Regions from separate parts of the Achromobacter sp. AONIH1 genome, predicted to be linked through region 3. Evidence: predicted binding sites of a transcription regulator. Region 3 holds the regulator's gene; each other region holds the start of a gene.

Region 1 (4,058 bases), 2.5 Mb from region 3:
CCAGCTGGCTCGCGATGGCCTCGATTCGTTCCATGCCGTGCGACTGCCACAGTCTCTCGTAGGCCCAGGTGGCGGGCGTGCCTGTCCTGGCCATGGCCAACAGGCGGCTCGCGAGAAAAGCCTCAACGATGTCAAGGCGCCGCTCCCAATCCCGTTCGGCGCCCAACCGCTCGCGCAACGCCGCGACCGCGTTCCCGAGCAGGTCCTCGGCCCTGACCATGCCGCCCGCGATCTCGGACATCGGCAGATCGAAGAACCGGCGCGCGCCGGACGGCGTGAAGCTGACGCTGATGCATGCGCCCCCGCCCCCCGATTCGATCAGTGCGGGGCCGGCGACCAGGCCGGCGACGAAGCTGCCGCCCATGATGGCGGGGCGCGAGGCCTCGCCGATCCTGATCGCGAACGGCTCACCGAAACTGATGATCCAGGGGATTTCCAGGCGCGCGGGCTGCAGTTGCCGGATGCGCTCGATCACGTTTTCCTGATAGCCGGAAATATCGACCACGTCGTGCCGCAGCATGGCCTGCGGCGCCCTGCGCCGCAAGGTGACGCCTTGCATGCTTGGCGGCAGCGGGCCCGCCGACGTCTCGATCCAATCCCGCATGGCTATGACCGGCAGACGCCCGGGATGCCCGGGCGGGTCGATGACCATCGGTACAGGCGAATTCCAGCCATGGGACGCTCCTTCCCGGGCCGTGCGTCACGCGGCCAGGTAACTTTTCTTCAAGACGCGACCGGCCTTGCCGTCCAGAATGTCCTTCCCGATCATTTCAGGAATGCGGCATGGATCAGAAACCCTTGCGTATCTTCAACGTCAATGAAATCCTCGCCGGCCTGCCGCTGGCCGACCTCAGCCGTGGCGTGGAGCAGGAGGACGACGCCGATGCCTTTCCGATGCAGGCGGCCTTCGGCAGCGGCGGCCTGTTCATCGGCGGCTTTGTCGGACTGGCGCCCTGGGAAAACCATCCCGATACCGATGAGCTTCTTTATGCCGTCGAAGGCGAGGTCGAGATCACGATCTTGACTGACGCGGGAGCACAAACGGAAATGCTGCGGCAGGGATGCGTCTGTATCGTACCCAAAGGACTGTGGCATCGCCAGCACGCCCATGCGCCGGTCAGGCTGATGACGATCTCCGGCCCAAGCCTGTCGTCGCGGGGCGACGATCCGCGCCCCGTTGACTCGCCGCAGCCTGTGGCGCCAGCATGAGCCGCAAGGGCCACTGCCGCGACAACGCGGCAGCCGAAGCCGAGGGCATGCGGGTCGCTGGCGCAGCCTTTATTGTTGTTCTGTCTACGGTTCCTTCAGCCCCAACGCATTCACCAACGGGGCGAACAATTTCTTTTCGTCGCGCACGCGCGCGGCATAGTCGGCCACGCTCAGCGGTAGCGCCTCGGCGCCCGCATCCAGAAAGCGCGCCTGGATCTCCGGCCGCGCAAGCACTTTGTTAATTTCGGCGTTCATGCGATCGACCACATCATCGCGGGTGCCAGCGGCGGCATACACGCCGAACAGGCTGTCCGCGAAAACCCCATCGATACCGGCCTCGGAGAAGGTTCGTATGTCGGGCACAACGGCGGCGCGTTGCCGGCTCGCCACCGCCAGTACCTTCAGCTTGCCCGCCTGCACCATGGGAAAGACCGTGGCGGGTCCAAACGCGAAGTCGATCTGGCCTGCCGCCAGATCTTGTATCGCCGGCGCCACGCCGCGATACGGTGCATGGGTAGCCGGGATGCCAGTCGCCTGCTTGAGCAGCTCGCCCGCCAGATGCGGCGTCGTGCCGTTTCCGGCCGAACCGTAATTGAGCGGATCGGGCCGCTTGCGCGCGTACTCCACGAACGCTTCGAGCGTATCGACGCCAAGCGAAGACCGGACAAACAGGAACAACTGGCTGTTGGCCAGCAACGCAACCGGCCGCAGGTCCCGCTGCGGATTGAACGGCATGCTGGCGAACATCAGTGGATTGACCGATTCGGTCGTCGACGGATTGAGCAGGAAGCTATGGTTGTCCCCGCCGTTGCGCGCAACTTCGGCTCCCGCCACGTTGCCGCCCGCACCGCCCCGATTCTCCACGATAACGGTCTGCTTCAAGGCCTCGGCCAGGTGCGGCTGCACGGTGCGCGCCAGCACGTCGACCAGCCCTCCGGGCGCCAGCCCCACGACCAGGCGCACGGGCTTGACAGGCCAGGGCTGAGACGGTGTTTGCGCATGGCTGCCCGTTGCCCAGCCAGTCAGCGCCAGCATCATCATGGCCAGACAGCGTCTACGCAGCAGCATGCGATTCTCCTTATGGGGGGCCACCCCGCGATCCCGTGCACGATGCGCCACGCACCGCGCCACGGTGAACCGCCTTGATGCCTCATCGCGGCGGCGGTCCTGCATTGGTTGCTCATTCTTCACAAAAGTTTAAGCATAAAGAATCCCGAATAACCCTATGAATTTCCGGCGACACGCGCAGCTTATCGACACGGCTGTCGTGCAAACAAAAAATGGGATGGCTCCCATGCAAGCCTCCCGGTCTCATGCCACGCCGCCGCCATCGCTTCCGCCCGGATTCGCGCAGCCATGCGAAGCGCGTTGTCCGGGGGAATCAGCTTGCACGGTGGAACCATTGATGGATATCTGGGAATTGCCTTGCCGGCGACTTGGATGAACAAGAACGCCTCCTTCATGGAATGTCGATGCATGGCCTCCTGCTTGCCGAATTTTGATGCCCGCCGTCCAAAAGTCTGGCCACAAGCCGCATGAACAGGCCATCGACACCGCGTTCAGGACGCCAACGTGGGCGAGCCCAGTCCCAAGTCGAACGAATGTCGATAGAAAATTAGGGTCAGAGCAATCCGCATCGAATATGTAACAGCCCCCCTCCCCCCCTTGAAGCCCAAAACTTCATCCCTATAATTAGCACTCGACACCGGTGAGTGCTAACAACGCTCCCGGGGCACCCCGAACCATTTCAAATCTCTTCTAGAAACAGGAGTTCCTCATGGCCCTGCGTCCCCTGCACGATCGCGTGATCGTCAAACGCCTGGACAACGAGCGCAAGACCGCCTCGGGCATCGTCATCCCGGACAGCGCCGCTGAAAAGCCGGACCAAGGCGAAGTCGTCGCCGTTGGCCCGGGCAAGAAGACCGAAGACGGCAAGATCCTGCCGGTCGACCTGAAGGCTGGCGACAAGGTGCTGTTCGGCAAGTATGCCGGCCAGTCGGTGAAGGTTGATGGCGAAGAGCTGCTCGTCATCCGCGAGGACGAAATCCTCGCCGTGATCCAGTAAATCCCCGCCTAAACGAATTTTCGAAGGAAGCTGATAAAAATGGCTGCCAAGCAAGTACTGTTCGGTGACGACGCCCGAGTGCGCATCGTCCGTGGCGTGAATGTTCTCGCCAACGCCGTCAAGACCACCCTGGGCCCCAAGGGTCGCAACGTCGTGCTGGAGCGCTCGTTCGGCGCCCCGACCGTGACCAAGGACGGCGTGTCCGTCGCCAAGGAAATCGAACTGAAGGACAAGTTCGAGAACATCGGCGCCCAGCTGGTCAAGGACGTCGCCTCCAAGACCTCCGACAACGCCGGTGACGGCACCACCACCGCCACCGTGCTGGCCCAGGCCATCGTTCAGGAAGGCCTGAAGTACGTTGCCGCCGGTTTCAACCCGATCGACCTGAAGCGCGGCATCGACAAGGCCGTCGCCGCCGCCGTCGCCGAACTGAAGAAGCAATCCAAGCCGGTCACGACCAGCAAGGAAATCGCCCAGGTCGGCTCGATCTCGGCCAACAGCGACACCTCCATCGGCCAGATCATCGCTGACGCGATGGACAAGGTCGGCAAGGAAGGCGTCATCACCGTCGAAGACGGCAAGTCGCTGGAAAACGAGCTGGACGTCGTCGAAGGCATGCAATTCGACCGCGGCTACCTGTCGCCCTACTTCATCAACAACCCGGACAAGCAAGTTGCCGCCCTGGACGACCCGTTCGTCCTGATCTTCGACAAGAAGATCAGCAACATCCGTGACCTGCTGCCCGTGCTGGAACAAGTCGCCAAGTCGAGCCGTCCGCTGCTGA
Region 2 (4,058 bases), 1.1 Mb from region 3:
GAAGCCGGGATTTTTTGCAATGGTTCGTACCCAGACCGCGCCGCCCGTTCCGGGCGGCAAGCCCGCGTAGACGGGCACAGCCTGGGGACAAACCAGATGCCGGTCGTCCGTGAGGCGCAGGTTAACATTTGGCGACGGAACGTCGTACCGTGGATATACCCTAATCCCTAAGGATGTCCACGCCGCGATCCGGCCCGTCCACTCCCCCCCCTTCCCCGGCCCGCAAGTCAGGGCGCATCTTTCAACCCGAATCCGGAGGACTCCCGCATGGCCGCCGCCTTGGAACTCATTTCCCAGCATCGCTGCTTCGGCGGCTCGCAGCGCTATTACCGCCACGACTCGGCGGAGATCGGCCTGCCGATGCGCTTTTCCGTCTTCGTGCCGCCGCAGGCCGAACAAGGCCCGGTGCCGGTGCTGTTCTACCTGGCCGGGCTGACCTGCACCGAGGAAACCTTCATGATCAAGGCCGGCGCGCAGCGCGTCGCTGCCGAACTGGGCGTGATGCTGGTGGCGCCGGACACCAGTCCGCGCGGCGCCAACGTGCCGGGCGAGGACGAAAGCTGGGACCTGGGCACTGGCGCGGGCTTCTATCTGGACGCCACCATGCCCGCCTGGAGCCGCCACTACCGCATGGACAGCTACGTCACCCGCGAGCTGCACGCCATCGCCACGGGCGGCGAATTGCCCGGCGACGCCGGGCGCGCCGGCATCTTCGGCCATTCCATGGGCGGCCATGGCGCGCTGGTGCTGGCCTTGCGCAACCCGGGCAAGTACCGCTCGGTCTCGGCCTTCGCGCCGATCGCCGCGCCCAGCCGCTGCCCCTGGGGCAAGAAGGCGTTCGGCGCCTATCTGGGCGACGACGTCCAGGCCTGGGCCGCTTATGACGCGTCGGCGCTGATGGCGCGGCTGCGCCAGCCTTTCCCCGGCGGCATCCTGGTCGATCAGGGCCAGGCCGATCAGTTCCTGGCCGAACAGTTGTATCCCGAGGTTTTCGAAGCCGCCTGCGCCCAGGCAGGTCAGCCGTTGACGCTGCGCCGCCACGAGGGCTACGACCACGGCTATTACTTCATCTCCACCTTCATCGAGGATCACATCCGGTTTCACGTCGAGCAGCTTGGAAAGCCGGCGGCCTGAAACCGCGCTTCTATACTGGTCGGCCTGCCGCCGCAGGCCGGCGCCGCGCCCGGTCCGCGGCGTTCTTGTCCTGATGAGGAACGCCTGATTTGATCAACGGTTTCGCTCCCTTCGCCTGGATCCTGCTGGGCGCCGTCGTGGTCCTGCTGCCGGGCCTGTTCATGCTGCTGGGCCGGGGCGGCCCGAAAGATGAGCGCGGTCGCCGCCTCTTCCAGTTCCGGCCGGTGCGGCGCCTGTTCGGGCTGATGCTGGTGGCGCTGGGCTGCGTGTCGGGCCTGTTGGCCCTGTCGCTGGTGCAGTTCTTCCGCCTGACCACGGACGCGCCCGTCGCGCGTCTCGAAGTCCGCCAACAGGGTGACGGCCAGTTCCAGGTGCGCGCGAGCGCGCCTGGCATCGGCGAGAAGCAATATGTACTGTATGGCGATCAGTGGCAGATCGACGCCCGCGTGGTGCGCTGGAAGCTGCCTGCCCTGATGGCGGGCGTGCCGCCGTTGTACCGGCTGGAACGGCTGTCCGGCCGCTATGGCGACGCCGCGCGCGAAGCTGCCGCCACGCGCTCGGTCCACTCGCTGGACGACTGGCCGGCGCCCGACCTGGGCTCGTTGAAGAAGAGCTTCCCGAACTGGTTTCCGTTCGTCGATGTGCAGTTCGGCAGCGGCGCCTACATGCCCTTGTTCGACGGGGCCCGCTACCAGGTCTTCCTGGATCCCCGGGGCGCGCTGTTCGCCCGCCCGGACGGACAGGCCACGGAGGAAGGGCTCAAGCGCCTGGGCTGGTGAGACTGAGCTTGCCCCCGGTCGCCACGGGCGGGCGGACGTCCCTCTCGACGTTCGCCAGCAAAAATAAATGGGGTCGCGTCAATGGGAACGAAACTTTGACGCGCCGCAATAGTCGAATTAGCACTCCCACAACCAGAGTGCTAAGATCGAATCCATGTCGCTTTCCCTGAGCTTTCCGGAGACCTCCGCCATGAAGCAACCCAGTACCTCGTTGGCCGCTTCCGGCAACGCCCTGGCGTTGGCCATCGCCAATCCGGGCGCGCTGGGCACGATCGACGCGTACATTTCGGCCGTGAACCGCCTGCCGGTGCTGTCGGCCGAGCGCGAAACCGAGCTGGGCCGTCGCCTGCGCGACCAGGAAGACCTGTCCGCCGCCCGCGAGCTGGTGCTGTCGCACCTGCGCCTGGTGGTTTCCGTGGCGCGCCAGTATCTCGGCTACGGCCTGCCGCATGCTGACCTGATCCAGGAAGGCAACGTCGGCTTGATGAAGGCCGTCAAGCGTTTCGACCCCGAGCGCGGCGTGCGCCTGGTGTCCTTCGCCGTGCACTGGATCAAGGCCGAGATCCACGAATACATCATTCGCAACTGGCGCCTGGTCAAGGTCGCCACCACCAAGGCGCAGCGCAAACTGTTCTTCAACCTGCGCAGCATGCGCCCGGACGGCCAGACGCTGGACCCGGAACAGGTCGACCATATCGCGCAGGAATTGAACGTTCGCCGCGAGGACGTCAGCGAAATGGAAGTGCGCATGTCCGGCCGCGACATGTCGCTCGAAAACCAGGACGATGACGATGACAGCTACGCGCCCATCGCCTATCTGTCCGACGAAGGCCGCCAGGAGCCGACCCGAGTGCTGGAACGCGCCGCGCGCGACCACATGCAGAGCGCTGGTCTGAATGGCGCGCTCGATGCGCTGGATCCGCGCTCGCGCCGCATCGTCGAGGCGCGCTGGCTGCAGGACGACGGCGGCGCCACGCTACATGAGCTGGCGCAGGAGTTCGGCGTGTCGGCCGAGCGCATCCGCCAGATCGAGGCCGCCGCGCTGAAGAAGATGCGCGGCACGCTGGCTGCCTGAAGCCGCAATGCCAGACAAGCCCGGGGCCGCGCAAGCGGCCCTTTGCTTTTGCGGCAAGCCGATAGCGAGCCATCGCGCGAGTCTGCGCCTGATATCTATGGTCATCGTTGCATCAATAAATTGATACAACTTCGCTAAGGAATTTCACCAGATTGCCGAAACTTAATCGGGTGGGTCGCGCCTAACTTCATGTAGACCGCGAACTCCGGTTAGCAGTCTTGTCATCCGTCTCGGCTTCTCCTCTTTCCCCTCCCCTATGAGACGGATGCTTGCGGGGCACCTGTATATACCGGTGCCCCGATTTTTTTGCGCGCGTGATTCGCAGCCGCGCACGGATCGCACCACCAGGCGGTGCGTCATGGGCGGCGGTTGGTGTTCTTCAGGCGGCCCGCGCAGCCTCGGCGGCGTTCACGGCAGGTTCCTGCACCCGCCGCACGCCGGTCGCCAGCGAACCATCCTTGTACAGCTTGATCCATCGGTAGCCCGGCGCCTTGCCGTCGACCACGTGCCGGCCGTCGCGCACGCTGAACTGGAAGCAGGTCGAGGGCGTGGCCAGGATGCGCAGATTGTGCCGGCGACGATCGAATTCATGATGCACGTGGCCCCACAGCAGCACGCGCGCCTGCGGCCAGCGCGCCAGCAGCTGGAACAGGCGTTGCGGGTTGTCGATCATCATGGTGTCGTGCCAGTGCGTGATCGGCATGGCGTTGTGATGCGTGGCGACCAGCGCGGGCCGTTCCGGCGCCTCGGCCAGCGCGCTTTCCAGCAGGTCGAGCTGGCTGTCGGGCAGGTGTCCGCCGTTGGAGCCGGGCACGGTGGTGTCCAGGCAGATGACGCGCCACGCGCCCACGTCGGTCACCGGCTCGCTCCAGGCGGGCAACGCGCGGCGCAGCGTGTCGGGCGCGTCATGGTTGCCGGGCAGGCAGCGGATGCGGGCGCCGGCCAGTGCCGGGCTGGCCTGCAGCATGCCGGCCAGGCGTTGGTAGGCCGCCACCTCGCCGTCCTGGGAAAGGTCGCCCGTGGCCAGGACCAGGTCGGGACGCTTGTGGTCGGCCTCGATCTGGCCGAGC
Region 3 (4,058 bases):
TATTCCCCGGCGGCGGAACCTTTGCGAAAAATCGGGGTCGCCCTACTTTTTTCTGTGCGGCTGGGCGGGCGCGGCCGGATCACTGGCGGGAAAGCTGTCCTTCAGCGCCCGGTCGACCCGGGCCTCATCCGTTTCCGGCTCGGGATGGACGGCGATGGGGTCGCTGGCGGGAAAGGTCTCGGCCAGCGCCTCGTCCAGCTCATGCTCGACCTGATCCTCGTCCACCGGGGTAGCCACCGTCCCCTTTTTCACGGTCTTGCCAGTCTTGGGATCATGATGCATGAGCCTGCTCCTTCAAGTCGGTGAGTGCGCGCCCCACCCTTGCAGATGCCTGGCCGTCAAGCCTGCCAGGCCGGCGATCCAGGCCGGATCGTCGTTCAGGGCGGGAATGTAGCGGAACTGCCTGCCGCCGGCCTCGAGGAAGGCATGGCGGCATTCCTGGCTGATTTCCTCCAGGGTTTCCAGACAGTCTGCCACAAAACCCGGGCACACCACGTCCACGTCCGTCACGCCGGCGGCGGCCAGCATCTTGAGCGTGGGCTCGGTATAGGGCTCCAGCCAGCGGGCCGCGCCGAAGCGGCTCTGGAAGGTGACTTCGATCTGCTCGCGCGGCAGCGACAGACGCTGCGACAGCAGCCGCGCCGTTTCCATGCAATCGCGGTAGTAGGGGTCGCCCAGCTCGATCGAGTAGCGCGGCAGGCCGTGGAAACTCATCACCAGCTTCTGCGGACGACCATGCTCGCGCCAATAGGATTCGATGCGGCCGGCCAGCGCGTCCAGGTAGAACGCGTCTTCATGAAAACGCTTGATGAAGCGCAGCTCCGGCTGGTCGCGCAGACGCCCCGCGTGGCGGGTCACGGCGTCCACCACCGTGGCGGTGGTGCTGGCGGCGTACTGCGGATAGAGCGGCACGGTCAGGATGCGCTCGCAGCCCTGCGCGCGCAGCCGGCCGATCGCGTCCGGGATCGACGGGTTGCCATAGCGCATGCCCAGTTCCACCGTCGCGTCCACGCCCGCCTCGCGCAGCGCCGCGGCCACGCCCTCGGCCTGGCGGCGGCTGTAGACCATCAGCGGCGAGCCGTCCTGCAGCCAGATGCCGGCGTAGCGCGGCGCCAGCTTCTTCGGGCGCAGGGTCAGCACCAGGCCATGCAATATCGGCTTCCACAGATAGCGCGGAATTTCGATCACGCGCGGGTCGGACAGGAATTCGCCCAGGTACTTGCGGATATCCCTGGCCGTGGGAGCGTCCGGGGTGCCCAGGTTCACCAGCAGCACGCCGACCTTGCCCGGCGCGCGCGGCGGCGGATCCTCGTTGAAGGGATCGTCCTGCTCCGGTTCGGGCAGGTAGCGTTCGGGCCACAGGTACTTGAACAGGCGAAGAAACACAAAAACTCCCCTTCCTCCGCGAGGAGGATGCAGCTTTGACTGGGAACTACTGGTTGTGGCTGAGCGCGTTGGACAGCAGGCGCGCCGTGATGTCCACGATGGGAATGACGCGCTCGTAGGCCATGCGGGTCGGGCCGATCACGCCCAGGGTGCCGACCACCTTGCCGTCGACCCCGTACGGCGCGGTGATGACGGACACCTCTTCCATCGGCACCAGCTGGGAATCGCCGCCGATGTAGATCTGCACGCCCTGCGCGCGGCTGGAGACGTCCAGCAGCTGCAGCAGGTCGGTCTTTTTCTCGAACAGCGCGAACATCTTGCGCAGCCGGTCCATGTCGGAGGCGATGTCGGTCACGTCCAGCAGCTTGCGCTCGCCGGAGATCACCACGGCATCGCCGTCCTCGGCCGCTTCGGCGCTGGCCTCGACCGCGGCCTGCATCAGGCGCGAGATGTCCTCGCGCAGCTGGGCGAGTTCGGTGGACAGCGTGCGGCGCACGGCGTCGAAGGACTTGCCGGCGAAATGGACATTGAAGAAGTTGCCGGCCTCCAGCAGCTCGGACTCGGCGTAGTCGCGCTGCACGAACAGGATGCGGTTCTGCACGTCGCCATCCGGCGTGACGATGATGAGCAGCACGCGCTTGTCGGACAGGCGGATGAATTCGATCTGGCGGAATATCTGGGCGCGCTTGGGCGTGAGCACCACCCCGGCGAACTGGGTCAGGTTGGACAGCAGCGCGGCGGCGGCATTGACGGCCCGGGTGGGCTCGGCCGCCGACAGCATCTCGCCCATGTTGCGCGGTTCCAGCTGGTACGACTGCACCGCCAGCAGGGAATCGACGAACATGCGATAGCCGCGCGGCGTCGGCACGCGCCCGGCCGAGGTGTGGGGCCTGTGGATCAGGCCCAGCTCTTCGAGGTCCGACATGACGTTGCGGATCGTGGCCGGGGAAAGATCGAAGACTTTGGATAGCGTCCGCGAACCCACGGGCTGCCCATCGGCGATATAGCGTTCGATCAACGCCTTCAGTAACGCGCGTGCACGGTCGTCCATGGCGGGTATTTTAGGGAATCTTTTCCAATTGAGGCGATTTTTGTCCCGCAAGCGTATATGCGGCCCCATATAATCGGCAAACTGGCCCATTCCGGGCAAGTGTCGCGTTTTCCAGCGTCGCCTTTTCTGATCCGCTCGCAGCCATGCACTTTCCCACCGTCGCCCTGATCGGCAGATACCAGGACACCGGCCTGGACGCACCGTTGCGGGCGCTCGCGCTCGCGCTCAGGCAGGCCGGTCGGCAGCTGCTGGTCGACGCCGACACGGCGCGCAACACCGGGCTCACCGAATTCCCCGCCGCCTCGCTCGAAGAGATCGGCCAGAACGCCTCGCTGGCGGTGGTCATGGGCGGCGACGGCACCGTGCTGGGCGCGGCGCGCCACCTGGCGCCCTTCGGCGTGCCGCTGGTCGGCATCAACCATGGGCGGCTGGGCTTCATCACCGACATCCCGCTGCAGGACTCGCAGGCCGCGCTGGCGCGCGTGCTGGAAGGCAGCTTCCAGATCGAGGAACGCATGCTGCTCGAGGGCAGCGCCTGGCGCGGCGAACAGCAGCTGTATTCGGCCACCGCGCTGAACGACGTGGTGCTCAACCGCGCCGGCCGCGGAGGCATGATCGAAGTCCGCGTCGAGCTGGACGGCGCGTTCATGTACACGCAGCGCGCCGATGGCCTGATCATCGCCACGCCCACCGGCTCGACCGCCTACGCGCTGTCCGCCAACGGCCCCATCCTGCATCCGGGCATGAACGCCATGGTGCTGGTGCCGGTGGCGCCGCAAACGCTGTCCAACCGCCCCATCGTCATTCCCGACAGCGGCGTGCTCAACATGACCCTGACCGCCATGGGGCGCGTGGGCGTGGGCGCCAGCGTGCACTTCGACATGCAGACCTGGTCCGACCTGCAACCCGGCGACCGCATCGTGGTGCAACGCTCGCGCCACAATGTCCGCTTCGTGCACCCCGAAGGCTACAGTTTCTTCTCCACCCTGCGCCGCAAGCTGCACTGGAACCTGATGCCGCAGGCCACCGACAACGTAGAGTAGTTAGCGCCCCCCATGCTGCGCACCCTGCATATCCGCGACTTCGTCATCGTCGAACAGACCGAGATCCATTTCGGCCCGGGCTTCACCGTGTTTTCCGGCGAGACCGGCGCGGGCAAGTCCATCCTCGTCGACGCCCTGGCCCTGGCGCTGGGCGAGCGCGGCGACGCCAGCGTGCTGCGCGAGGGCGCCGCGCGCGCCGACATCTCCGCCGTCTTCGATACCCCCGCGACGCTGCGTCCCTGGCTGGCCGAGCGCGAATTCGACGCTGACGAAGAACTCGCCCTGCGCCGCGTGATCGACGCCCAGGGACGCAGCCGCGCGTATATCAACGGCACGCCCGCCACCGTCGCGCAACTGCGCGAGCTGGGCGACAGCCTGGTCGACATCCACGGCCAGCACGCGCACCAGAGCCTGATGCGCCCGGACGCGCAGCGCGACCTGCTGGACGCACACGGCGGCCATGGCGAACTGCGCCAGGCCGTCGGCCAGGCCTGGAAGCTCTGGCGCACGCTGGCCCGCCAGCTCGAAGCCGCCGAAAAAGACGCCGCCGGCCTGGCCGCCGAACGCGAACGCCTGCA

The links. Region 3 encodes HrcA, which represses chaperone genes, less so after heat shock. Its sites were predicted from a motif close to TTAGCACTCNNNNNNNNNGAGTGCTAA; they were not measured.
Region 1: the regulator HrcA is predicted to act here: its motif matches at 2,902-2,928, upstream of groES (co-chaperone GroES).
Region 2: the regulator HrcA is predicted to act here: its motif matches at 2,031-2,057, upstream of rpoH (RNA polymerase sigma factor RpoH).

Annotation. Positions count from the first base shown of each region.
Region 1 is NZ_CP026124.1:6,630,559-6,634,616, forward strand. It holds gene C2U31_RS30250 (AraC family transcriptional regulator) at 1-652, opposite strand, end outside; gene C2U31_RS30255 (cupin domain-containing protein) at 784-1,209, shown strand; gene C2U31_RS30260 (tripartite tricarboxylate transporter substrate binding protein) at 1,294-2,277, opposite strand; gene groES (co-chaperone GroES) at 2,987-3,274, shown strand; gene groL (chaperonin GroEL) at 3,314-4,058, shown strand, end outside.
Region 2 is NZ_CP026124.1:1,294,172-1,298,229, forward strand. It holds gene fghA (S-formylglutathione hydrolase) at 268-1,134, shown strand; gene C2U31_RS06010 (hypothetical protein) at 1,224-1,913, shown strand; gene rpoH (RNA polymerase sigma factor RpoH) at 2,068-2,988, shown strand; gene C2U31_RS06020 (phosphodiesterase) at 3,368-4,058, opposite strand, start outside.
Region 3 is NZ_CP026124.1:2,435,545-2,439,602, reverse strand. It holds gene C2U31_RS11230 (hypothetical protein) at 43-282, opposite strand; gene hemH (ferrochelatase) at 295-1,386, opposite strand; gene hrcA (heat-inducible transcriptional repressor HrcA) at 1,433-2,437, opposite strand; gene C2U31_RS11215 (NAD kinase) at 2,581-3,480, shown strand; gene recN (DNA repair protein RecN) at 3,493-4,058, shown strand, end outside.